4 regions of the Ruegeria sp. AWH4_226 genome follow, and region 1 is predicted to be linked to each of the others. Evidence: riboswitches for the same ligand, from Rfam matches in the RefSeq annotation. Region 1 holds a riboswitch; each other region holds the start of a gene.

Region 1 (6,015 bases):
CTTCGTTGACGACCGTGACCGCCCAGCGATTGCCTGTCCACCGTTGCAGCGCTGTCCCCAAACGCTGCGCCAATTGCGGCGAGGCACGTTCGGTCGGCTGGAATTCGATACGTCCGGGCTGGTAGGCGACCAGCCTCAGCGCGCGTTTGACCTCGTCCAGCAGGACACCATCGCGGTTGGCGCGGATCAGATCGACCACGTGATCAAAGGTCGGGTAACGTGCCAGAGCGGTTTGCGCGTCCTGCGCCAAAGCGGCGCTTGGTGCGCCGGCCCCTCCGCGCATGGGGCTTGTGTAGGACGATGCCACCGGCGTCCGAGTGTGCGCGGCAGGTTGCGACGGCGCAGCCACTCCACCACTGGGTCCACCATTGGGCGGCGGAGGCGGCGTATCCTGCAAGCGCTTGATCAGCTCTTCGGGGCTGGGCAGGTCAGCCACATGGGTCAGACGGATAACGGCCATCTCAGCCGCCATCATGGCGTTTGGCGCAGCCGAGACCTCTTCGAGCGCCTTCAGCAGCATCTGCCACATCCGGGTCAGGACGCGCATTGGCAGTGCCTCGGCCATTTGTTGACCGCGCGCGCGCTCGTCGGGTGAGACTGTCGGGTCTTCCGCCGCGTCCGGGGTGATCTTAACCACGGACACCCAGTGGGTGATTTCTGCGAGATCGCGCAGCACGGCCAGAGGATCTGCGCCTTCGGCATATTGCGCCCCCAATTCGGTCAGCGCCGCCGCCGCATCACCACGCAGGATCATGTCCATCAGGTCCAGCACGCGTCCGCGATCGGCCAGGCCCAGCATAGCGCGCACCTGGTCTGCACTGGTTTCACCCGCCCCGTGTGAAATTGCCTGATCCAGCAACGACGTGGCATCCCGCGCCGATCCTTCAGCAGCACGCGTAATCAAGGCCAGGGCGTCATCCGCAATCTGAGCGTTTTCGGCCGCCGCGATCTTGCGGAGCAGGCCAATCATATCTTCGGGCTCAATCCGGCGCAGATCAAAACGCTGGCAACGCGACAGGACCGTCACCGGCACCTTGCGAATTTCGGTTGTGGCGAAGATGAACTTTACATGCTCAGGCGGTTCCTCAAGCGTCTTGAGCAGCGCGTTGAACGCACTCGTCGAAAGCATGTGAACTTCGTCGATGATATAGATCTTGTAGCGTGCGCTGGCGGCGCGATAGCGGACGCTGTCGATGATCTCGCGAATATCGTTCACGCCAGTTCGGCTGGCGGCGTCCATTTCCATCACGTCGACATGGCGACCTTCCATGATGGCAACGCAATGCTCGCACTGACCACAGGGTTCGGTTGTCGGCTTGCCTTGACCATCCGGACCGATGCAGTTCATGCCTTTGGCGATGATCCGCGCCGTGGTGGTTTTTCCGGTGCCGCGAATACCGGTCATGATGAAAGCTTGCGCGATCCGATCAGCCTCGAACGCGTTTCTCAACGTGCGCACCATTGCGTCCTGACCCACAAGGTCAGCAAAAGTTTCCGGGCGGTATTTGCGGGCAAGAACCTGATAGGCGGGGCTGGGCGTGTCGTTCATGTCTGCTCTGTCGGATTCGGTTCAGGACCGCAGCGTAGAGACCCCCGCGCCCGGCGTCCACAGCCACATAAGATGAAAATGGGTTTGCCGGGATGTTTGCACGTCGTAGAAGCACAGAGGAAAGAGAGAGGGTGCAGTGGGTCAGTTCGCAATTCACTCAGTCCACGTTGGAAACGGCACCGTTGCCCTGTCGCCTTTGCCCGGCTGCGGCGGTGAGTACCTACGTGATTTGGGCGCAATCCGTGGCTGGCAGCCAAATCTTGTGATCTCGGTGACAACAACGGGTGAAATGCTGCAAGATGGCGCGAACCGTTTGGGGGATGACCTGCGTGCAGAAGATATCAGGTGGGTACACTTCCCGACTGAAGATTTTGCTATTCCGACCCCGCCGGGTGATACGGCTTGGGCCGATATCGGCGCGACTGCGTCGCATATACTGTCCCGTGGGGGGAAGGTACTGGTGCATTGCCGCGGGGGTTGCGGCCGCTCTGGCATGATTGTGCTGCGCCTTATGGTCGAGCAGGGAGAATGCCCTGAAACCGCGTTAAAGCGATTGCGTGCCGTGCGAGAGCGCGCTGTCGAGACACATGATCAAATGGATTGGGCGGCCCGCCCAGCGATAGGCCGATAGGTCAAAGCGCCATTTGCCGATCTATCTCAACGACAGGCTCTGTTGCAAGGGTTGTGACTTCCAGCATTGCGCAGGGCGGGGTGGTCAGCATGCCTGCTGGACGAATGGCTGTATCCAGGCCAAACATCATGTCCGCGTAAATCTCAAGCGTTTCAACAGGGGCATCATCGGTGGCCCCGCAATAGACACGGATGAGGTCTTTTTGCGCTCTGAACCGTGCGACGCAGCCTTGCGGGCAATAGGACAGCTCGCTATTGCCGTCGAATTCAAACTCAGGGGTTGTCGCCGGGACCGCAACGTCAATCGCTTGCAAGACTGAGCGCGCCATCTGCGCCAGTGCCGGGCAGGTTTTGCCGGTTTTCTGACACATGGTTGCCGAGAATTGGTGTGTCTTTGTCTTCCAGATCATACTGCGCCCTCCGCGCATGGATCGGGGCATGGATCAGGTGTGACAATGTCTTGACGACCTGTCCGGGCGCCCCGCCCGAGTTTCGATTTTGTTTCGATGGCAGGTCTCCTGACTTGCGGGTCATCGCGTTGCCGACCTTCCCAACCTTGCGGTCAGTGGTATTCCGGCATTGCTCACCGCTTACAGTTGCGGGGGCAGTCTCGGCCTTGGTCCATTCCGATTTTACGGGCAGGACCGCACCGTGTTCCCTTTTCATCCGGCCCCGAGATCCGGGGCAGGAACCATCAGCCCCTCGCTAGCGGGTCAGGGTGGCTTGAGTCAAGCGGCCTGTTGGTTTGCGAGGTGGACGTGGGGTCATGTTGAAACCCGGTTGACTTGGCCCGGCAATCCATGCGGATACATCAGGTGAACTGATTAGTTCAGATAGAGGGTAGGATGCTGGATACCGAACAAGCCGTGCTGACCGAGGATATTCTGATTCCGTCAGGTGCGACCGAATTGTCGGCTCGGCTATATTGCCCGATAGACACGCCCCGAACGGCCGTCGTCATTCACGGGGCAACCGGCGTGCCTCGGGACTACTACCAGCATTTTGCGCGCTGGCTGGTTGCTGAGCAGGGAATGGCCTGCCTGACCTATGATTACAGCGACTTTGGCCATTCGCTGAGCGGTCCGCTAAAGGCGGCACGGGCCACGATGGCGGACTGGGCTTTGACAGATATGCCCGCAGCACGCGCCGAAATACGAAAGCGATTTCCCGATGCGCAGCAATGGAGCATTGGCCATTCCATCGGTGGAATGTTGGGGCCGATTCAATCCGATCTGGATCAGATTGATCGTATGATTTGTGTATGTTCAGGGTTGGTCACAGTGTCGGATCACCCGTGGCCATACCGCGGGCTTGCCTTGCTGTTCTGGTACGGTCATGCCCCATTGGCCGTCAAAGCACTGGGCTATTTACCGGGCAAGGCGCTGGGTTTCGGGGCAGATTTGCCCGCGTCAGTGTACTGGCAGTGGCGCGGATGGAGTACCGCGCCGCGCAACTATCTGCCCGAAATCGGAGTGACCTTGCCCGACGCTCGCGAAGCGCCGCCAGACACACCCGTGGATCTTTTTACATTCGACGATGACGATGTAGTGCCGCCGAAGGCGGTTTGGCGGTTGGCCGGTCTTTTCGGACCCAACGCGCGCCGGCATGTCCTGTCTCCGACTGAGCTTGGTTTGCCCAAGGTAGGACATATCGGAGCTTTTGCCCGTCGCAACGCCGCAGTCTGGCCGCGATTGATTGCCTAGGCCGGACGCGGAGAAGGAAATGGTGAGGAAGAAGTGAGAGGTTGGACATCGACCCAAGCGGGGCTCGTTGTGGCTGCTTCCTTCCGGACCTGACCAGGTTGGCGAGGCGCTCGCCCGCGCCAACCTCTCACGCAGGGATATAAGCAAACCACTTCCGAAACACAACCCGTCAGAGCGTCAATCGGACAAGCAAAAAGCCCTCATCATCAGTTCCGATGACTTGAGGGTCGAAACCACTTAGTTCCACTAGATGATCCTGCGCCTTCTGGCCTGTTCGAAGCAGGGATGTCGCCCCCTGTAAGGGCACAAAGGTAAACGGGTAGGGGGCAGCCTCGAGCGGGTCGCGCGGCAAAGAGCCGGACAGATAATCCTGCAGGGCGCGTTGAACAAGCAAGGGTGGCAGGTTTATGAGCTCTGCCGCTTCCATGAATCGGAAATGGCCACCGCCATTGGCGCGATGATTGTTCGACGCAACCACAAACCGCTGATCAGCCGTCAATGGTTGCCCCTCAAAACGAATGTTTCGAATACGCTGGTGAGTGGGGGAAATCAGATGGCCTGCCAAGTCAAAACGTGGGGGCTGCGAAAGGTCGATCTGATAGGTCAGACCCTGCAGAATGTCAAAATTGTACCCGGCCCGGTTTGTGTTGATCAGATCGGCATGCTGGCCGGGTTGAATGCAATTGAGAACACTCGCGGACATTTCCAGCCAATCCGTAACCTGTCTTTTATCAACCAATACGGCCCGCAATTCATTGGGAAAGACACATAGATCGTTTACGTGGCGCACACAGATCTGACCAGCCGGGATATCAGTGAAGTATCGCGGACCGGCGCGTCCTCCGACCTTGGACGGCGCGGCTGCAGACAGAACCGGCAAACCTGCAAACGGTGTCGTCTGCAAATAGGGCCTGACCGCTGCCGCTTGCGCAGCCGCCGTCAGAACAAGACCCCTGTCCGGGGCGCAAAAGCTGAAATAGCTGTGCAGGTGACGATCGGTCTGACCGATATGTTGTGCTGTGCGTCGCCGGGTTTCCAAGTGACCGGGTGTGAAGAGTTGCCTTAACACCGGATCTTTTGCGACGGGCGCGGGCGACGCGCCGGATTTTGAAGGGCATACCGACCGCAGTTCGACATGGCTGTGACGCGCGCGCCATTCACTGCCATCAAGCCTGTCCAACTCCAGATCAACCAACCCAAGATTTGCGCCGGCCGCTCCGGGCATCACGACCGGCTTTCCATGCACTTTACCCCGTTTCGCATCGACATGCGCACAACAGTCATGTGCCTTTCCAGGCAGCGTCAGGTGCGAATGCCCGGCGATCAAGGCATCAATCCCATCGAGCGCGGCCAGAGGCACAATCGCGTTTTCAAGATCGGAACCCCCTTTCGTGGGGCCAATACCTGTATGCGCAAGGGCGATGATCAGATCACAGCCCAGGCTTTTAAGGTCCGTAACCTTTTCTGTGGCGCATGCTAAAATCCCGTTCATGACAACCTTATTCCCCAGCTTATGCGCTTCCCATTTCGCAGTCTGTGGCGGAAGAACTGAAAAAACACCGACTCTCAGCGAAACTGGCTGACCCTTGTACAGACCCGTTTTGGTGACGATGGTGTGGCCCTTCCACGACGGGCTGGCATCTTGCCGGTGCGCATTGCTGCAAATCACCGGGCAGCTTGAGGCCGCGATCACTTGGTCAAGCGTATTCAAGCCGAAACTGAAGTCGTGGTTGCCCAGCCCAATGGCGTCATAACCAAGATCGCCAAACGCACGCATCAGGATATGAGGCGCGTTTTCCGGTTGCACTGCCCATTCCCCAAGCGGCGTACCCTGCAGCGAATCCCCGTTGTCAAACAGCAGAACCATGGCGCCCTGCGCCTCGGCTTCTTGCCGGGCAGCACGGATCAGGTGTGCCGTGCGGGTGAAACCGATCGACGGGTCAGGTGTGTCTGAATAATAGTCAAAGCCGCAGAGGTTCATGTGAAGATCGGAGGTTGCAAGGATCCGTATTTTCAGCGGCGCGTTCGGTGGTCTGGGGGAGTCAGTCAAGCTTCTACTTCTGGATGTTGTATACGCGCCATATTCTCCAAAAAGTATAATATGTGCAACTTGTAAGGTATGTCTGCAATCAT
Region 2 (6,015 bases), 1.6 Mb from region 1:
GTCAGGTTATCAGCCCAAACCGCACGCCCCGGCACGGCACTGAGTGCGATTCCCGCAGTCAGTGCAAGTGCCTTAACAAACCTTCCCCCTGTCCTTGAACGCATACCCAATTCCTTCTAAAAAACAAAATTACGCTGCCCTGACCGCAGTTTGCGCGTTTGTTTTCAACTAATCAAGGCAGCAGAACAATATGCGTCAGAACTATAGCGAAAATGCACACTCAGTGCAAAATGCCTTTAAAACCGGGGCATTGGCATTGAATGCGTAACGCCACGTCACTTGTCCACCAGATTTGTGACCGATCCGAACGGTGCCAAGCTTTCCTTCGACAAACAAACAGGCGATGCGCCCGCGATCTTTTAACTGTTCGATCAGGGTGTCGGGCACCTGCTCGACCCCGCCCTGAATCATTATGACATCATAGGGTCCATGCTCGATCGCGCCTTGTTGCAACGGACCCACGTGTACAATCGCGTTGTCGGCTTCGGCTTCCATCAAAAGGGTCTGTGCCTCTGCCGCCAGAGCCTCATCCTCTTCCACTGCGACGACCAACTGTGCCATGCGGGCTGCAACAGCGGTGGAATAGCCCAGCGCGGGGGCGATATCCAAAACCACCTCGTCATTCGAGATATTCAGCGCATCCAGCATTTTTGCCAGTGTCCGCGGTTCAAGCAGACAACGTCCATCCCCAAGGTCGATGATACCCTCGGCATAGGCCGCTTCGCGATAAGAATCGGGCACGAAATTCTCTCTCTGGACGGTCAGCATTGCGTCTATGATGGGGAATTTCGTGACATCCGAGGGTCGGACTTGTGTATCAACCATCGTACGACGTCGGGTTGCGAAATCTGTCATTGGATCGCTCATGTTAGTCCCAAGAATGCTTGGCTTGTGCCATATCCGGACGAAACCAGCAACGGCTGTGGTGTCGAAAGTTGAACCGAATACAAGGCGCGCAGAGTTCGACCAGGCCAAGCTGCTGCACCTGGGTACGGATTTTTACATCCAAGCCACTGGACGCCCCCCGAGAAAGGTGCTAAAACGCCTGACACACCACCTCAAGTAATTGATTTTACTTAATAAGGCGAGTTGGCGGAGTGGTGACGCAGCGGATTGCAAATCCGTGTACACCGGTTCGATTCCGGTACTCGCCTCCACTCTTCTGAAAACACAGACTGTTTCGAAACCACATATGGTGCGTCATTCGGCCCGGCGGCCTTGCGGGATCACCTCGTAGCCGGGCTCTTCCGGTTCGTCATCCGTCATTTCGATCGGAAATCCCGGGGCGGTAATGTCTAGCCCTGTGACTTCTTCCAACCGCTTGATAATATTCGGCGACAGTTCACGTTCGCCATAGCGCGCGATCCCGTCATTGAAGATTTCGATCATCACCGGGTTGATTTCCAAAGGTACGCCAGCGCGGTCGGCGACCTCCTGAAACAGACCGATATCTTTTTTCACAAGATCCATCGTGAAAGAGATGTCACGGGACCCGTTCAGAATGACCTGGCTCTCGGTTTCATGGACAAACGAGGTACCTGACGAGATTTTGATCGCCTCGTAGGTCGTGTTTAGATCCATCCCTGCTGCCTTTGCTGTAACAAGTGCTTCGGCGCAGGTGATCAGGTTGGCGGTGGCCAGATAATTTGTAAGCACCTTCAAGACCGAGGCAGTTCCAAGATCACCTGTATGCAGCACGCGCCGCCCCATCGTGGTCAGGAAAGGCAAGATACGTTCAAAGGTTTCCCGGTCGCATCCGGCAAAGATCGAGATATTGCCCGTTGCCGCACGATGGCAGCCACCGGAAACCGGGCAATCAACGGCTGCACCTCCGCGTTCGATGACCATAGCGCCAAGGCGTTTGACTTCCGCCTCGTCCGTCGTTGACATCTCCATCCAGATTTTGCCCGGCCCGACCTCGGGCAGCATTTCCTGCATAACAGCGTCCGAGGCTGCTGGGGATGGCAGGCAGGTGATGACAGCATCGCAATCCCGCATCATCTGAGCGGGGTCTTCCGCCGCTTTTGCGCCCTTAGCCACGAACTCGGCCACCAGATCGGGGTTGAGGTCGTGGACCGTCAAGTCAATTCCATTTCGCAACAGCGATCCCGACAGCTTGCCGCCCACATTTCCTAAACCGATAAAACCGACTCGCATCTCTTCCTCCTGACGGTCGCAGTTCGGGCAAGTATCCGTTTTGCTTGCCGGAAAAGAAAACGAATAATGCTCCGAGTTTTGGTCAAATAATTGTGGTGGCATATGGATCACCCACCAAAGCCTGCTGGGTTAAGCAGTTGAGTATCGGCCGCATTTTATCTCAACTCTGTGACAACGGCACACGACCTGTGACCGACGCAAAGGGCGGGTTTCTTTTTCTTTCAATTTCTCAAGTCTGACTTACGGCGAAAGCTTTTCACGGGAAGGCACGGTGGTTAAGAGTTTATCAAGATATGTCCACCCTACTCACCGCCGGTTCATTCAGTCTCAGGCTGCTGAACGGGCCGGCCGCAAATGCCGCTCATTGACACGGGCTTGTCGCTTTTCTGATCTGAACGATTGCAACCCTTGCCTCGTGCTTGACAACCCCCCTGCTGGTACCGCATGTCCGATACGTTGGTGTCCGTTTTTAATGGATGAAAAGGGAATGCGTCAGCGGAAAGACCGTCAAACGCAGCCGCCCCCGCGACCGTGACCGGAGAGGGTGCCCAATGCCACTGGCCTTCACGGCCGGGAAGGCGGGACACCTGCCAGAGTGATCCTCTGACATCCGCAAGCCGGGAGACCTGCCAGCACACGAAGTTGAAACCGGGCGGGGTGATCCGGTGTCGGGTCCATGTGCAGACGTGGCCCGCATGAAACCCCGTCCCCCATAAAGGATTGGGGGGATGAGAGACATGACCGAGACTGCACCAGTCGAATTGCTGGTCTGTACAACCTGCCGCCGAGGCTTGCCCATCGAGGATGATGCGCAGCGACCGGGCAGATTATTGCACAAGGCGCTTGAGGATGCTGGCTTGCCGGACGGCATAGACCTGAAACCAGTCGAATGCCTGTCAAACTGCGATCAGGGCTGTTCCATCGTACTGCGCGGAGGTCCGACACGCTGGACCTTCGTCTATGAAAACCTCGATGAGACCGAACACGTTGACACCATCATCGAAGGCGTCACCAAGTATCTCGCCGCCGAAGACGGTCTGGTCAAATGGCGCGAACGTCCTGAACATTTCCGCAAGAACTGTGCGGCCCGTATTCCCCCGATTGGAGCATGAGAATGAGCAACCTCGAAAAACTCCCCGTTACCGTGATCACCGGCTTCTTGGGCTCCGGCAAGACAACGCTGGTCAAACACTTGATGCAGAATCCGCAGGGCAAACGCCTGGCGGTTGTGGTCAATGAGTTCGGCGATGTCGGCGTCGATGGCGATATCCTGAAATCCTGCGCAATCCCGGATTGCCCGGCGGAAAACATCATGGAACTGGCGAATGGCTGCATCTGCTGTACCGTGGCCGATGATTTCATCCCAACCATTGAAGCCTTGATGGCGCTGGAACCACGCCCTGAACACATCCTGATCGAAACATCGGGCCTCGCCCTGCCAAAGCCGCTGCTCAAGGCGTTCGACTGGCCCGATATCCGCTCGAAAATCACGGTTGACGGAGTGATCGCTCTGGCCGATGCCGAGGCCGTTGCCGCCGGTCGCTTTGCCCCAAATGTCGAGGCGGTGGATGCCCAGCGCCTGGCAGATGAATCGATCGACCACGAAACACCCCTGTCCGAGGTGTTCGAAGATCAGATTTCCTGCGCCGACATCATCCTGATGACCAAGCCCGATCTGGCCGGTCCGGACGGCGTGGCCAAGGCCAAGGAGATCATCGCCGCTGAGGCCCCGCGCCCGCTGCCGGTGGTCGAGGTTGCCGACGGTGTTGTGGATGTGCGCGTTGTGCTGGGCCTTGGGGCCGCTGCCGAGGATGACATGGACGCGCGTCCATCACACCACGACGGCCACCACGACCACGAACATGATGACTTCGAGAGCATCATCGTCGACTTACCGGAACAAACCGACCCTGCCGAATTGGTTGCCAAAATAGAACGCTTGGCCAAGGAGCTGAATATCCTGCGCGTCAAAGGATATGCCGCAGTTGAAGGTAAGCCGATGCGCTTGCTGGTACAGGCGGTGGGTGCGCGCGTGCGTCACCAATATGACCGCCCGTGGGCACCGGGTGAAGAGCGCCGCTCGCGTCTGGTCGTGATCGCCGAACATGATGATATCAAAGAAGCCGAAATCCGTGATATACTGATGGCTGTGACCGAGGCTGCTGAATAAGCCATGCATGTCGTCTTCCGCGAAAGCCACGGGTTAGAGGAAACAGAAACCCCGACCGATCTGGGCCAAAGCCCGGCGGATTTGGTGGTGCTGTCATTCTCGGACAGTGACCTGGGTGCTTTCGCGGCTGGCTGGCATCGCGGCGGCGGGCCGGAAGGGCGGATGCCGACGATGCGGTTGGCTAACCTGACCGCTTTGAAACACCCCCTGTCCGTGGACACTTACGTCGAGCAGACGCTAGAGGGGGCAAAAGGCATCCTGATCCGCCTCATAGGGGGCGTCCCCTATTGGTCATACGGTTTGCAACAGGTTCTTGCCCTCGCACAGGCCAAAGGAATTGCCTTGGCCGTTCTGCCCGCAGACGGGCGAGAAGACGCGCGGCTGGATGACTTTTCCACTCTGCCCGTTTCAACCCTGCGCCGCTTGGCGCATCTGTGTGACACCGGTGGAGAGGTCGCCGCACAAGCCGCTTTGGCGCAGATGGCGCTGGCAGCGGGCCTTTACGCCGGGCCGGTTATGGGGGCTAAAACAATCCCTGAATGCGGTGCATGGTGCCCCGATCGCGGAGTGATCGCGCCTGATACAGCGTTCTCTGGCAGCGCCAGGCGCATTCTTGTGACGTTCTATCGCGCGTATTTAACCTCTGCCGATACAGCCCCAATCGCAGTACTGTTGCGCAGCCTCCGTGCACGCGGGTTCGAGGCTATCGGCCTTTTCGCGCCCTCGCTTAAAGCACCTGCCGCCGCAGACTGGCTGCGCGAACAGGTGGTGGCATTGCGACCTTCGGCGATTATCAACGCCACCTCTTTCTCGGGCAAGGGGGCGTCGGGAACGTCTCCGCTGGACGCGGCCGCGGTTCCGGTATTTCAGGTCGCTCTTGCCACCTCCCGCCGCAAGGCCTGGGCCGAGGCAGAGCGCGGGCTGTCACCCGCTGACCTTGCCATGCACGTGGTGCTGCCCGAAGTGGACGGGAGGATTTCCGCAGGTATCGCGTCGTTCAAAGAGCCGGGCAAGCGAGACCCCGATCTCGAATACTCTCGGTTCGCGCACCGGGCCGAACCCGAACGGATCGAGGCCATTATCGACCGGGTGACCGGCTGGCTGAGCTTGTACGACAAGCCCAAGGCGGATCAGATCCCGGCTCTGGTCCTGTCGACCTATCCCGGCAAGGATTGGCAGATGGCTCATGCGGTGGGTCTGGATGCGCTGGCCTCGGCTGAGGCCATGCTGTCTGACCTGCAAGACGAAGGCTACGATACCGCACCTGAGGAACCGGTTGCCGAAACCTTACTGAACGCCCGGATTGCATGGCCGCTGCAAGAGTACCTAGCCGCACTGGCGGACCTGCCAGAGCGCTTGCGCGAGGACCTGCATACCGTTTGGGGCGAACCCGAAGACGACCCCGCAGTCATGGATGGCTCGGTTCATTTCACCGCCTTGCGCCGTGGAAAGGTTTTGGTTGCGCTACAACCTGAACGGGGTACGCCCGAGAAGCGTGATGATGATTATCACGATCTCTCGCGCACCCCGCGCCATGGCTATGTCGCCTTCTATCTTTGGCTGCGCAAGGGTCTTGGTGCGGATGCGCTGATCCATATCGGCGCGCATGGTACGCTGGAGTGGCTACCCGGCAAATCGGTTGCTTTATCTGCGGATTGCTGGCCCGAGGCGCTGATCCGCGATCTTCC
Region 3 (6,015 bases), on a different contig from region 1:
CGTGGATCTGGATACCGCAAGCTGGACAAACAGGATCGGCACATCCGAATTGATCACGGTATGGACCGACCCCGATTTCAACCCGGATGAGCGCGCCTTTTACTATGCGCGGGTTCTTGAAATTCCAACCCCGCGCTGGGTTTTGTATGACAAGCTGCGCTTTGGCGTCGACCTGCCTGCGGAGGCCCAGCTGATCCATCAGGAACGCGCCTACTCCTCGCCGATCTGGTACACGCCAGGCGAATGAAACAGCCAGGACGCACACCCGCGTCGAGGCGTTCCGAGAAACGTCTCGACACTGGGTCACAGCATTGGTTTTCATGAAGAACCCGCCCATCAGCCATTTGACTTGCGTCACAACGCGACCCTACGATTGACGCAAGTAACGACTTGGTTTCAGGACTGTTCATGCGCATTTTGAAAGAGCCCCTGCTTCACTTCGTTCTGATTGGAGCAGCCATATTTGGCTGGTTTTCTCTGGTCGGCCAAACGGGCGAAACACCTGAGCGGCCCGATACAATAGTGATCGACAATGGCGAAATTGACCTTTTGGCGGCCCGTTTTGAAACCACTTGGAAACGCGCACCACGCAGTGATGAATTGCAAGCTCTGATCGATGCAAGGATACGTGAAGAGGTTCTCGTGCGCGCAGCGCGCAAGCTGGGGCTGGATCGCGGAGATCAGATTGTCCGGGCGCGGCTGGCGCAAAAGATGAACTTTCTGTTCGATGGGATTGCGTCATCCGTGGTCCCCGAGGACGATACGCTTAACACATATCTCGCGGAAAATGCCGGGCGGTTTACAGTGCCGGCGCAGCTTGCATTCGATCAGATTTTTCTTGGCGTTCAACCAGTATCGGATGAAATCGACCGGGCGTTTTCCGAACTGCAAGCAGGTAAGGATTGGTCTGAGATCGGCCTGGGATCTTTGATGCCAAGCTCTCTACCTCTGTCAGCTTCCAGTGCCATCGATGGCACGTTTGGTCAGGGGTTTTCAAGCTCGCTGTTTGTGGTGGAGCCGCGCGAGTGGATAGGTCCGATCCAATCTGGTTATGGGCAGCACCTTGTCAGGATTACCGAAACACGGCCAGAAGTCCTGCCGCCTTTGAATGAGATTCGGGAAGAAGTTTTGGCGGCATGGCGCCGGGACAAAGCGCGGGAACTGGCTGAGGCGCAGTATGAAAACCTTGCCGCGCAATACCGCATTCAAACACCGGACCCTCAGGAATGAAGGGGCTGCTTGGTTTTATGCTGGCGATATGGCTGGTCTGTGTGCCTGGAACCGGCCATGCGCATGCCCTTGACCCCGGATATCTGGACCTGAAACAGCTTGCCCCCAATACATGGCAGGTGCTTTGGCGCATACCGGATGTAAATGGTCAACCGATGCAGATCGACGCCGTTCTGCCTGCGTCCTGCACTCCGGCGCAGGGGCCGCAGCCCTTTTTCGACAAGGCCGCCTGGGTTTCTTCCTGGATCGCCGAATGCAATACCCAAATCGCCGGTCAGGCTGTTACCATTCAGGGCCTGGAACGGCAGCGCAACGACGTTTTGCTGCGGTATCAACCCTTGGACGCCTCGGCTGTGACACTTCGACTCACACCCGAGACGGCTGTTCTGAACCTGCCTGAGAATCCATCCACTTCATCCGTTTTCGTAAGTTACTTCTGGCTCGGCTTCGAGCATATCCTGGAAGGTTTGGACCACCTTTTGTTCGTTTTCGCCCTGTTTGTTCTGGTGCGTGATCCATGGAGCTTAATCGGGGCTGTGACAGCTTTTACCGTGGCGCATTCGATCACGCTGGCGCTGGCCACACTTGGTGTGTTGCACGTTCCGTCGGCCCCGGTCGAGGCCGTGATCGCCCTTTCAATCGTGTTTATGGCGCTGGAAATCCTCAAACACAAAGACGGTAAAGTCAGGTTGTCCGAGCAATTTCCCTGGATTGTCTGCTTTTGTTTCGGCCTTTTGCACGGGCTTGGCTTTGCCGGTGCCCTGTCCGAGATTGGCCTGCCCCCCGAGGATATTCCAACCGCTCTTTTGGCCTTTAATGTGGGGGTCGAAGCGGGGCAGCTTGTTTTCGTCGCGGGTCTTTCACTTGGGCTATTCCTATGGCGCCATGTGATACGACCGTTTCCATTAGGGTCCGAGACAATTGCAAGGTCGATCACTGGCTATGCTATCGGGTGTGTGTCGATTTTCTGGCTTGTCCAGCGTGTGAATGGTTTTTAAAGATGGCTCTCTGGACGGTGGGAGATGCGAGGCGGCGCCGTGTTTGATAGTGCAACCCCAACGAAGAAATTAACACGAAGCGCATACTACATATTGACAACGACTTACTTCCAAACCCAATATGAAGTTGCTTCGGTGATTTCGATTCCGATCGAAAACTAAGAGGGAAACCGGTGAAATTCCGGCGCTGCCCCCGCAACTGTAAGCGGAAAGTTCGGCTGAACACGCCACTGAAACAGTGTTTTTGGGAAGGCCAGCCTGAACGTTGATCCGCGAGCCAGGAGACCTGCCGCAAGCAAGAACGATAACCACGAACGGAGGGTTCGGGGGCGTGCGCAGGGAAGGTCTGCGCGATGGCGTCCTCGGCTTTTGACGAAAAGGACAGAGGACAGATGAGCATTACCGTGTATTCCAAACCCGCATGCGTGCAATGTACCGCCACCACCCGCGCGCTGGATGCAAAAGGTATCACCTATGACGTGGTTGACCTGACGCAGGATGACAGCGCCATGACCCACGTGACTGAGCTGGGATATCGTCAAGCTCCTGTTGTTGTCGCCGGAAGCGATCACTGGTCCGGGTTTCGGCCTGACATGATCGCTCAGCTGGTCTGATCCGTGGCGGCGCCGAGCCCGGCGCTGGTCTATTTTTCATCGAAATCGGGAAATACCCATCGCTTTGTTACGCGACTGGGCCTGCCTGCTTTGCGCATTCCGATGCAGATAGACCAGATGCCACGCCCCTCGCACCCGTATGTTCTGATCTGCCCGACCTACGCAGATGGCCAAGGGCGCGGCGCTGTGCCGAAACAGGTCATTGGGTTCCTGAACGATCCGGACAGGCGCGCCGGGATCGCTGGGGTTATCGGCGCCGGGAACCGAAATTTCGGTGCGACCTATGCCCTTGCCGGTCGCATCATTGCCCAAAAATGCAACGTGCCACTGCTGTATTCCTTTGAGCTGGCCGGCACCGAAACCGATATCGCCCGCGTGCGCGCAGGCCTTGAGAAACTAGGGAGACACCTATGCTCGACAGCAGCCTAAACGAGCAGGACTATCACGCGCTGAACGCGATGCTTAACCTCTATGATGGCGAGGGGAAGATCCGGTTCGACGCGGACCGCATGGCCGCGCGGCAGTATTTCCTGCAGCATGTGAATCAGAACACCGTGTTCTTCCACTCGCTGGATGAAAAGCTGGGGTATCTGGTTTCCGAGGGCTATTATGAAGAAGCCGTTCTGGATCAGTATTCCAAGAATTTTATGCGCAAAATCTGGGATGCGGCTTACGCTAAAAAGTTCCGCTTTCCGACCTTCCTAGGCGCGTTCAAGTATTACACGTCATACACGCTAAAAACCCGTGACGGGCAGCGCTTTCTGGAGCGTTACGAAGACCGTGTTGTGATGACCGCACTGGCACTGGCCCGAGGGGATGAGGCGCTGGCCATGTCCTTCATGGAAGAGATTCTGGATGGCCGGTTCCAGCCCGCGACCCCAACTTTTCTGAATGCGGGCAAAGCCTCACGCGGGGAGTTGATCTCGTGCTTCCTGCTGCGGTTGGAAGACAACATGGAAAGCATTGGTCGCGGCATCAATTCGGCCCTTCAGCTGTCCAAACGCGGCGGCGGGGTCGCGTTATTGCTGACCAATATCCGCGAACACGGGGCTCCGATCAAAGGCATCGAAAACCAGTCCTCAGGCGTGATCCCGGTGATGAAGCTACTGGAGGACAGCTTTTCTTATGCCAATCAGCTGGGCGCACGGCAAGGCGCTGGTGCGGTCTATCTGAACGCGCACCACCCCGACATCATGCGGTTCCTCGATACCAAGCGCGAAAACGCGGATGAGAAAATCCGTATCAAAACGCTTTCTCTGGGCGTAGTGATCCCCGATATCACCTTCGAACTGGCGAAGAAAAACGCCGATATGTATCTGTTCTCACCGCATGATGTGGAAAAGGTCTATGGCGTTCCGTTCTCGGAAATCTCGGTCTCCGAGAAGTATCACGAGATGGTAGATGACAAGCGTATCCGCAAATCCAAAGTAAACGCACGTGAATTCTTCCAGACTATTGCAGAGATCCAGTTCGAATCCGGCTACCCCTATGTGATGTTCGAAGACACGGTGAACCGGATGAACCCCATTGCGGGCCGGATCAACATGTCGAACCTGTGTTCCGAGATTTTGCAGGTGAACGAGGCGTCCGAGTTCAACGATGACCTCAGCTATTCGCATCTGGGCACGGATATCTCCTGCAACCTCGGTTCGCTGAACATCGCCAAGGCCATGGATGGTGGTGATCTTGGGCGCACCGTTGGGGCCGCGATCCGGGCGCTGACCGCAGTGTCCGAGATGTCGGCGATTGACTCGGTGCCCTCGGTGCGCCGGGGCAATGACGAAAGCCACGCGATTGGTCTGGGTCAGATGAACCTGCACGGGTTTCTTGCGCGCGAACATATTCACTATGGCAGTGCGGAAGGCGTTGAATTTACGTCCGTTTACTTTGCCGCTGTAGCCTATCACGCGATCCGTACCTCCTGCGATCTGGCGCAAGAGCGGGGCGCGCCGTTCAAAGGGTTCGAGGAGTCAGATTATGCCTCGGGTGTTTTCTTCGACAAATACACGACTCGTGACTGGTTGCCGGAAAGCGACAGGGTGAAAGGTCTGTTCGATGGCATGACCCTGCCCACACGCGACGATTGGACCAAGTTGAAAACCGATGTGATGAAACACGGGCTTTATAATCGCAACCTGCAGGCGGTGCCGCCCACCGGGTCAATCAGCTATATCAACAACTCGACCTCTTCCATCCACCCCATCGTCTCAAAGATCGAAATCCGGAAAGAGGGCAAGATCGGCCGCGTCTACTACCCGGCGGCTTTCATGAACAATGATAACCTAGAATACTACCGCGATGCCTATGAGATTGGCCCCGAGGCGCTGATCGACACATACGCGGCGGCCACCGAACATGTCGATCAGGGCCTGTCTCTGACCCTGTTCTTCCCGGCCGAGGCCACGACCCGCGATATCAACCGCGCGCAGATCTATGCGTGGAAGAAAGGCATCAAAACCATCTACTACGTACGTCTGCGCCAGGAGGCCCTTGAAGGGACCGAGGTGCAAGGCTGCGTATCCTGCTCGTTGTAAGGGGAAGTGAAATGAAAGACATGATTCAAACCAAGATCCCCCGCGCCATCAACTGGAACCGGCTGGAGGATGACAAGGACCTTGAGGTCTGGAACCGCCTGACGGTCAATTTCTGGCTGCCCGAGAAAGTGCCGCTGTCCAACGATATCCAAAGCTGGGCGACGCTAACGGACCACGAAAAGCAACTGACCATCCGCGTCTTCACTGGCCTGACCCTGCTGGACACGATTCAGAATACGGTTGGTGCACCTGCTCTGATGCCCGATGCCGTCACTCCGCATGAAGAGGCCGTGCTGACCAACATCGCCTTTATGGAGGCCGTGCACGCGCGCAGCTACTCTTCGATCTTCTCGACGCTCTGTTCGACCAAAGAGATCGACGAAGCCTTCCGCTGGTCCGAAGAAAACCCTCATCTGCAGGCCAAGGCTGAGGCAATCCTGAACACGTATGCCCCTGGTAACGACCCACTGAAGCGCAAGATCGCTTCGGTGTTTCTGGAAAGCTTCATGTTTTATTCCGGCTTCTACCTGCCAATGTACTGGTCCAGCCGCGCCAAGCTGACGAACACCGCCGACCTGATCCGCCTGATTATTCGGGATGAAGCCGTGCATGGCTATTACATCGGCTATAAATTCCAAC
Region 4 (6,015 bases), 730 kb from region 1:
TATCAAGTCCGTCCCCGGCTTTGACCGCAGCGCGATCTGCCTGACCTCGGTCCGGACTGAGGTGTTCAATGGTTTCATCTTCGTCAACCTGGATGACGAAGCCGCCCCAATGGATGAGTGGTACCCCGGCGTACGCGAAGAAATCCGCGCTTTTGTGCCTCAGATTGACGATCTCGAACCACTGGAATGGGTCGAGATACCAGAGAACTGCAACTGGAAGGTTAGTGTCGAGAATTACTCGGAATGCTATCACTGCCCGACCAATCACCCGACCTTCGCCGAGGGTGTGGTGAAACCCGAAACATATGACATCCAGCCCGATGCGAACGGCGGGTACGTCCTGCGTCATACAACCGAGTGTCAGAGCCTCGACAAGATGACCTATCCGATCGACTTGTCGGTGCCCCATGCCGGGGACTATCAGTCGTGGTTCCTGTGGCCGATGTTTTCGTTTCAATGCTACCCGGGCAACGTGCTGAACACATATCACTGGCGTGCCAATGATGCTGACCACTGTACCGTTTTCCGTGGGTGGTACACCGAAGGCGGTTCAGAAAGCGCAGTGATCCGGCAACTGGCCGTTCAGGATCGGGAAACCACGGTCGAGGAGGACATCAGGCTTGTTGAAAGCGTCCACCGCGGCTTGAAATCCCGGGGGTATCGACCCGGCCCGCTGGTGCTGGATCCCGGATGCGGGGTGATGTCCGAACACTCAATCGCCCGGCTGCAGCAGTGGATGCGCGAGGGCGTTGACTGACGCGTCATAGCGTCTGCCCCGTTGCTGCTAGCAGTAGATTGCCCTGCGCGATTCCCGGACTGTAAGCCCTAGCTCAAGCCAACCGCAGTCTGTTTGCCGACGCGGCTTTCCGAATATCCTCAACCGGCGACCTGATTTTATGGTGGGTCGCGTATTCCTGTATTGACGCATGCAGCGAAGTCAGGCACTCGTTAAACACGATGGTTCCCTGGGACATGCGCCCATGGATGAAAAGGGAATACGGTGAGGACTGCCGCGTGGCGCCAAATCCGTGACTGCCCCCGCAACTGTAAGCGGTGAGCGACGCCAAGAATCCACTGGCCGAAAGGTCGGGAAGGATGGCCAAGCGATGACCCGCAAGTCAGGAGACCTGCCATCAAGTATAAACCAACCCGGGGCGGGGCGTCCTGGAAGGAGGCTTTGATGACACGTCATATGCGTGTTCTGACACTTGGCACCTTCTTTTTGCGCTTTGCATCAAGCGGAGCGCAGTATGCCAGCGACACGTGATCATTTCCTGCTGATATGTTCGAGCTGCAAAGAGGGTATGTCTGCAGAAGCATTAAGCCAGTCGCTGACCGACAAGTTGCCGACCGGCTTCTTGGTTCGCGCTATTGCTTGCATGGCAGGGTGCGAAAGACCGACAACCGTTGGGTTTCAAGCCCATGGCAAAGCCCAATATCTGTTCGGTGATATTCAAACCGAGCAGGATATTCAGGCGCTGGCAGAGTTTGCACATCAATATCAAAACAGTTCAGACGGCTGGACCAATGCCACGGAAAGACCGCGCGCATTGTTTCGCAAGACTTTATCCCGAATGCCCCGAATCGAAGTGGAGACGTCCGGATGACCTGCCCTTCTTTTTTGGTTGCGCGTGATCTTGAATACTACGCCCTCAACGGCGACGTGCTTCTGCAGCACGCATCATTTGAGCTGGAAGAGGGGGCCATCCTCGCCATCGCCGGACCGAACGGCGCGGGAAAGACGACACTGCTGAACCTGCTGTGCGGGGCGGCAGAGCTTGTTTTGGGCGATGTTTGGATCAAAGGCCAAAGCCTGAAACAGATGTCCGCTGCGGAAAGGGCCAGAATGATGGCCGTGGTCAGTCAGCAGGAATTGCCGGATGGCCGGCTTGGTTTGCGGGACTATGTTGCATTGGGTCAGATTCCGATCCTTTCGGACCGATCTACCGAGGAGCACGCCAAGGATCTGGACCGGATCATTAACCTGACCGGACTGGATGGTCTGGCAGAAAAAAAGATGGCGGTCCTGTCCGGCGGTGAGCGTCAGCGCGCCCATATCGCCCGTGCCCTGGCGCAAAATCCCTCGTTACTGTTTCTGGACGAGCCGACAAATCATCTTGATCCTGACGCCAAGGGCAGGATGCTGTCATTGGTCGCCGACCTTGGCATCACGGTGGTGATGATCGTGCACGATCTGGTTATGATCCCCGAATTTGCCACTCATGTCGCGCTGATGAAATCTACCCGGATCACCAGTTTTGGCCCCGTGGCCAAGGTGCTGACGCCCGAGCACGTGCGCGACACGTTTGGTGTCGATTACCTGTGCTTTCATCACGAAGGCCGCGTAATCCCGGCGCTGGATATAAGAAAAACAACTGTTTCAACCTAAAAAAGGGAGTGCTTCTCATGAGAAAATTTTGGTCTGTGGCGCTGGCCATGCTGATCGCAGGTGGCGCGTCCGCGCACGAAGTGACCATTGACAATTGCGGCGAACCGCTGGTTTTCGACACCAAACCCGAGCGCCTTGTGGTGCATGACATGAACATGACCGACATGGCTTTTGCATTGGGACTTCAAGACAAGATTGTCGGCCTGACCGGCATCACAGGCTGGTACAAGACCAGCCCCGAATTTGACCAACTGCGTGGTGACATCCCCGAGATCGCACCGAAATACCCAACCGTCGAAAACCTTGTCGCGGTCGAGCCTGATCTGTTCTTTGCTGGCTGGTATTACGGTATGAAGCCCGGCGGCGATGTGACACCGGACACACTGGAGCCTTTTGGGATAAAGACTATGATCCTGACCGAAAGCTGTGTGCATTTGGACAAAGATCGCCCGGCCGCCAGCATGGACCTTCTGTTCGATGATGTCTTGCGCCTGGGCAAGGTCATGCATGTCGAAGACAAAGCAGAAGGGCTTGTAAACGGCTGGAAAGAAGAACTGGCCGCTATTGAAGCACAGACCGCAGAACTACCCAAACCACGGGTGTTCCTGTTGGACGGTCCGGCGGACGCGCCTTTTACCGCAGGCAAGTTTGCCATTCCTGATGCAATGATCGCTGCTGCGGGCGGTGAAAACGTTACGCACGACATGGATACCAGTTGGGGTCGAACCTCGTGGGAGGCCGTCGCAGCCGCGAACCCGGAATTCCTGATTTTGCTGGATTATCAAACCGGCAACGGCGCCGAGGATACCTTTAAGTTCCTGCAAGATCACCCGGTGATGTCTGAAACCGATGCTGTGAAAAACGAGCGCTGGATCGGGCTGCGGTATGAAGAAATGACTCCGGGGCCAGCGAATATCGAAGCGATCTCGAAAATGGCTCGGGCGATGCATCCGGGTCTGAATTAATATGGGCCGAACAGGTCTGATATTCTTGCTGGGGGCGGTCACTCTGATCGCCCTTTTGCTTATCTCAACCGTGTATGGGACAACGCCCATCCCTGTCATGGATTCTGTTAACGCGGTGTTGATAGGGACTGGCATAGTCGAAGGTGACATGGGTCCAACGCATCGCATCGTCTTTGACCTGCGTTTACCCCGAGCATTGTTCGCAGCCGTAATTGGCGCAGGCCTGGGCATTGTCGGCGTTGTTCTGCAAACCACAACGCGCAACGATCTGGCCGACCCTTTCCTGTTTGGTCTGTCCTCGGGCGCAGCGGCAGGAGCGGTGTTTGTCATCACTGTGACCGGAGATCTTCTGGGGTTCTGGACCTTGCCACTTGCGGCATTTTTCGGTGGGCTGATAGCATCTGGTATCGTGCTGGCGCTGGTTCATGCACTGCGAACCAGCGCGCCGGAAAAACTGATCCTTGCAGGTCTGGCGGTGTCATTCCTGTTTTCGGCCATCACTAACTATCTGATTTTTGCAGGCGACAGCCGCGCGGCGCATTCAGTGATTTTCTGGATGCTGGGCGGGCTGGGTCTTGCCCGGTGGGAAACCTTCCCGTTGGTCTGCGTCGGATTGCTGCTAATCTTAACCTATTCGCTGTACCGCAGTCGCTGGTTGGACGCCCTTCTGACCGGGGATCTTACGGCCTCAACCCTCGGCGTACCGGTGCAAGCGCTGCGATTTAGCATGTTTTTTGCTGCGGCCCTCGCTACCGCGGTTTTCGTCTCGGTCGCGGGAGTGATTGGGTTTGTCGGCTTAATGGTGCCACATATCGCCCGAGGTATTGTCGGCCCCTTACACCGGCAGCTTTTACCAACAGCCGCATTAGTGGGTGCGGCGTTGTTAACGGGATCAGATATCGTCAGCAGGCTTTTGCTGGCACCTCAGGAACTGCCTGTCGGAATAGTCACGACCTCAATCGGTTCGGTTTTCGTGTTCCTGCTGCTGTTTCGCATGGCGCGCGCAAGCCGTTCGTGACGAACCTGCGCGTTTACAGTATGATACACGCTTTTGTCTAAGCCTTTAGAACTTAACCGGCATCCAAGACTTTACGGGCAACGCGAAAACACTCCAGCGCTTGCGGCACACCGCAATAAATTCCGACAACATGAATAATGGCCCTGATTTCCTCTTTTGAAACACCGTTGTTAATCGCGCCTTTACAATGAATTTCCCATTCGTGCATTTTACCCAAGGCACCGATCATTGCGAGGTTCATCATTGACCGGGTCTTGGGGTCAATCACGTCATCGCCCCAGCCGAACCCCCAGCACCAGGCTGTCATTGCTTCTTGAAACGGGCGGGTGAAGTCATCGGCAGCAGACAGGTTCTTTTCCACATATTCCGCACCCAAGGTGCCCTTGCGTTGTTCTAAACCTTTCAGGAAAAGGTCTTCGTCGAAAATATCGGCCATGTGAGGTCTCCGGTTTTTCTGTTCGTTGTTCAAACCAATGCAACTTTATGACGCAGGCGCAAGGCTTTACCGAAAGCGTCTTTTCGCAATTCAACCGGCAATACGTTCCGAAGGTTGTCCATCAGTGCCGTGAAACCCCCACGCCCGACTTTGCATTGGGCGCAACGCACGTCGGGTTGTCTGGTCGCTAGGATCTGCTGCACATTTCTCACAGGATAGAGCAGGCTTGCGCAGCGACCTGAGATCTGCCGCCTTCTTGTCAGTCTTGTCAGCAACGCTTGGCTTTGGCATTCTGCTGGCCGTCGGCGGATCAATCTTGTCCTTCGCTGATCACAGCTTTGTCGTCGCCTATCCAGTTCTATGCATTCTTGCTGCGGGTCATTTTCTGAATGGCGTCACAGGACCGTGCGGAATGCTGCTGAACATGACTGGCCACGAAGCCCTGAACGCGAAAATCTCTGTCGCATTTCTGGGCTTGTCCGTTCCGGCCATTGGTTTGGGGGCGTTTTTCTACGACGAGTTAGGCATTGCAATCGGAATGGCCGGAACACTGAGTGCTTCTCAGTTGACGATATACGTGACCAGCAAGCGAATAACCGGTTTCGATAGCTCAGTTTTAGGTTTTTTCGCCGCGCGGAAATGCAATCGCATAACCCACTAAGGCAGTCACACCGTCCCTTAATCAGACAACCTTAGTGACACCGAAACTTTCGGATGACGGCTTTCACCACAAAAAGGGAACTGGCACGTCGGTTCAAACCCTATGAACTTTGAACCTTTTTAACGTGTGTCACGCGTCAGCGAACACTTAATACACTTGGGCGATAGGGTTTTCACCTTTGCGGACTGCGCCCCGATACATGCCGTTGCAGTTAAAAGGCATGGCGATATTGCCCCGACGATCTACTGAAATGACACCGCCGCTGCCGCCATGTTCTGCCAGATCGGTCAGCACAACCCAGTTCGCGGCAGTATGAATATCCTCTTTCGCATATTTCATTCGCGACGCGATCTCATGGGCGGCGCAGCGTTGCAAAAACACTTCACCATATCCCGTTGCAGAGACCGCGCAGGTACCATTGTCAGCAAAGGTGCCCGCGCCGATGCAAGGCGTGTCGCCAACCCGCCCCGGCGCTTTGGCCGTCATACCGCCGGTGGACGTCGCTGCCGCAAGGTTGCCGTGGATATCCAGGGCAACTGCACCCAC

What was found. A riboswitch is a leader RNA that binds a small molecule or an ion and turns the genes downstream of it on or off. The one in region 1 is predicted to bind cobalamin.
Region 2: linked by a shared signal. The riboswitch ahead of ACXAET_RS07390 (DUF1636 family protein) and the one ahead of ACXAET_RS15195 (hypothetical protein) in region 1 are both predicted to bind cobalamin.
Region 3: linked by a shared signal. The riboswitch ahead of nrdH (glutaredoxin-like protein NrdH) and the one ahead of ACXAET_RS15195 (hypothetical protein) in region 1 are both predicted to bind cobalamin.
Region 4: linked by a shared signal. The riboswitch ahead of ACXAET_RS11550 (DUF1636 family protein) and the one ahead of ACXAET_RS15195 (hypothetical protein) in region 1 are both predicted to bind cobalamin.

The regions. Positions count from the first base shown of each region.
Region 1 is NZ_JBSWUU010000001.1:3,062,076-3,068,090, forward strand. It holds gene ACXAET_RS15185 (DNA polymerase III subunit gamma/tau) at 1-1,549, opposite strand, end outside; gene ACXAET_RS15190 (protein-tyrosine phosphatase family protein) at 1,686-2,180, shown strand; gene ACXAET_RS15195 (hypothetical protein) at 2,182-2,589, opposite strand; cobalamin riboswitch at 2,671-2,890, opposite strand; gene ACXAET_RS15200 (alpha/beta hydrolase family protein) at 3,025-3,882, shown strand; RNA gene ffs (signal recognition particle sRNA small type) at 3,914-4,012, opposite strand; gene ACXAET_RS15210 (5'-nucleotidase C-terminal domain-containing protein) at 4,052-5,932, opposite strand.
Region 2 is NZ_JBSWUU010000001.1:1,510,249-1,516,263, forward strand. It holds gene ACXAET_RS07370 (TolC family outer membrane protein) at 1-104, opposite strand, end outside; gene ACXAET_RS07375 (protein-L-isoaspartate O-methyltransferase family protein) at 202-855, opposite strand; tRNA gene ACXAET_RS07380 (tRNA-Cys) at 1,084-1,157, shown strand; gene ACXAET_RS07385 (NAD(P)-dependent oxidoreductase) at 1,201-2,157, opposite strand; cobalamin riboswitch at 2,598-2,805, shown strand; gene ACXAET_RS07390 (DUF1636 family protein) at 2,895-3,269, shown strand; gene cobW (cobalamin biosynthesis protein CobW) at 3,272-4,327, shown strand; gene cobN (cobaltochelatase subunit CobN) at 4,331-6,015, shown strand, end outside.
Region 3 is NZ_JBSWUU010000003.1:364,250-370,264, forward strand. It holds gene ACXAET_RS20165 (DUF3604 domain-containing protein) at 1-247, shown strand, start outside; gene ACXAET_RS20170 (peptidyl-prolyl cis-trans isomerase) at 409-1,230, shown strand; gene ACXAET_RS20175 (HupE/UreJ family protein) at 1,227-2,228, shown strand; cobalamin riboswitch at 2,345-2,537, shown strand; gene nrdH (glutaredoxin-like protein NrdH) at 2,621-2,842, shown strand; gene nrdI (class Ib ribonucleoside-diphosphate reductase assembly flavoprotein NrdI) at 2,867-3,271, shown strand; gene nrdE (class 1b ribonucleoside-diphosphate reductase subunit alpha) at 3,253-5,376, shown strand; gene nrdF (class 1b ribonucleoside-diphosphate reductase subunit beta) at 5,388-6,015, shown strand, end outside.
Region 4 is NZ_JBSWUU010000001.1:2,336,190-2,342,204, forward strand. It holds gene ACXAET_RS11545 (aromatic ring-hydroxylating oxygenase subunit alpha) at 1-757, shown strand, start outside; cobalamin riboswitch at 942-1,149, shown strand; gene ACXAET_RS11550 (DUF1636 family protein) at 1,251-1,607, shown strand; gene ACXAET_RS11555 (ABC transporter ATP-binding protein) at 1,604-2,389, shown strand; gene ACXAET_RS11560 (ABC transporter substrate-binding protein) at 2,407-3,354, shown strand; gene ACXAET_RS11565 (FecCD family ABC transporter permease) at 3,356-4,372, shown strand; gene ACXAET_RS11570 (carboxymuconolactone decarboxylase family protein) at 4,425-4,808, opposite strand; gene ACXAET_RS11575 (hypothetical protein) at 5,035-5,469, shown strand; gene ACXAET_RS11580 (isoaspartyl peptidase/L-asparaginase family protein) at 5,617-6,015, opposite strand, start outside.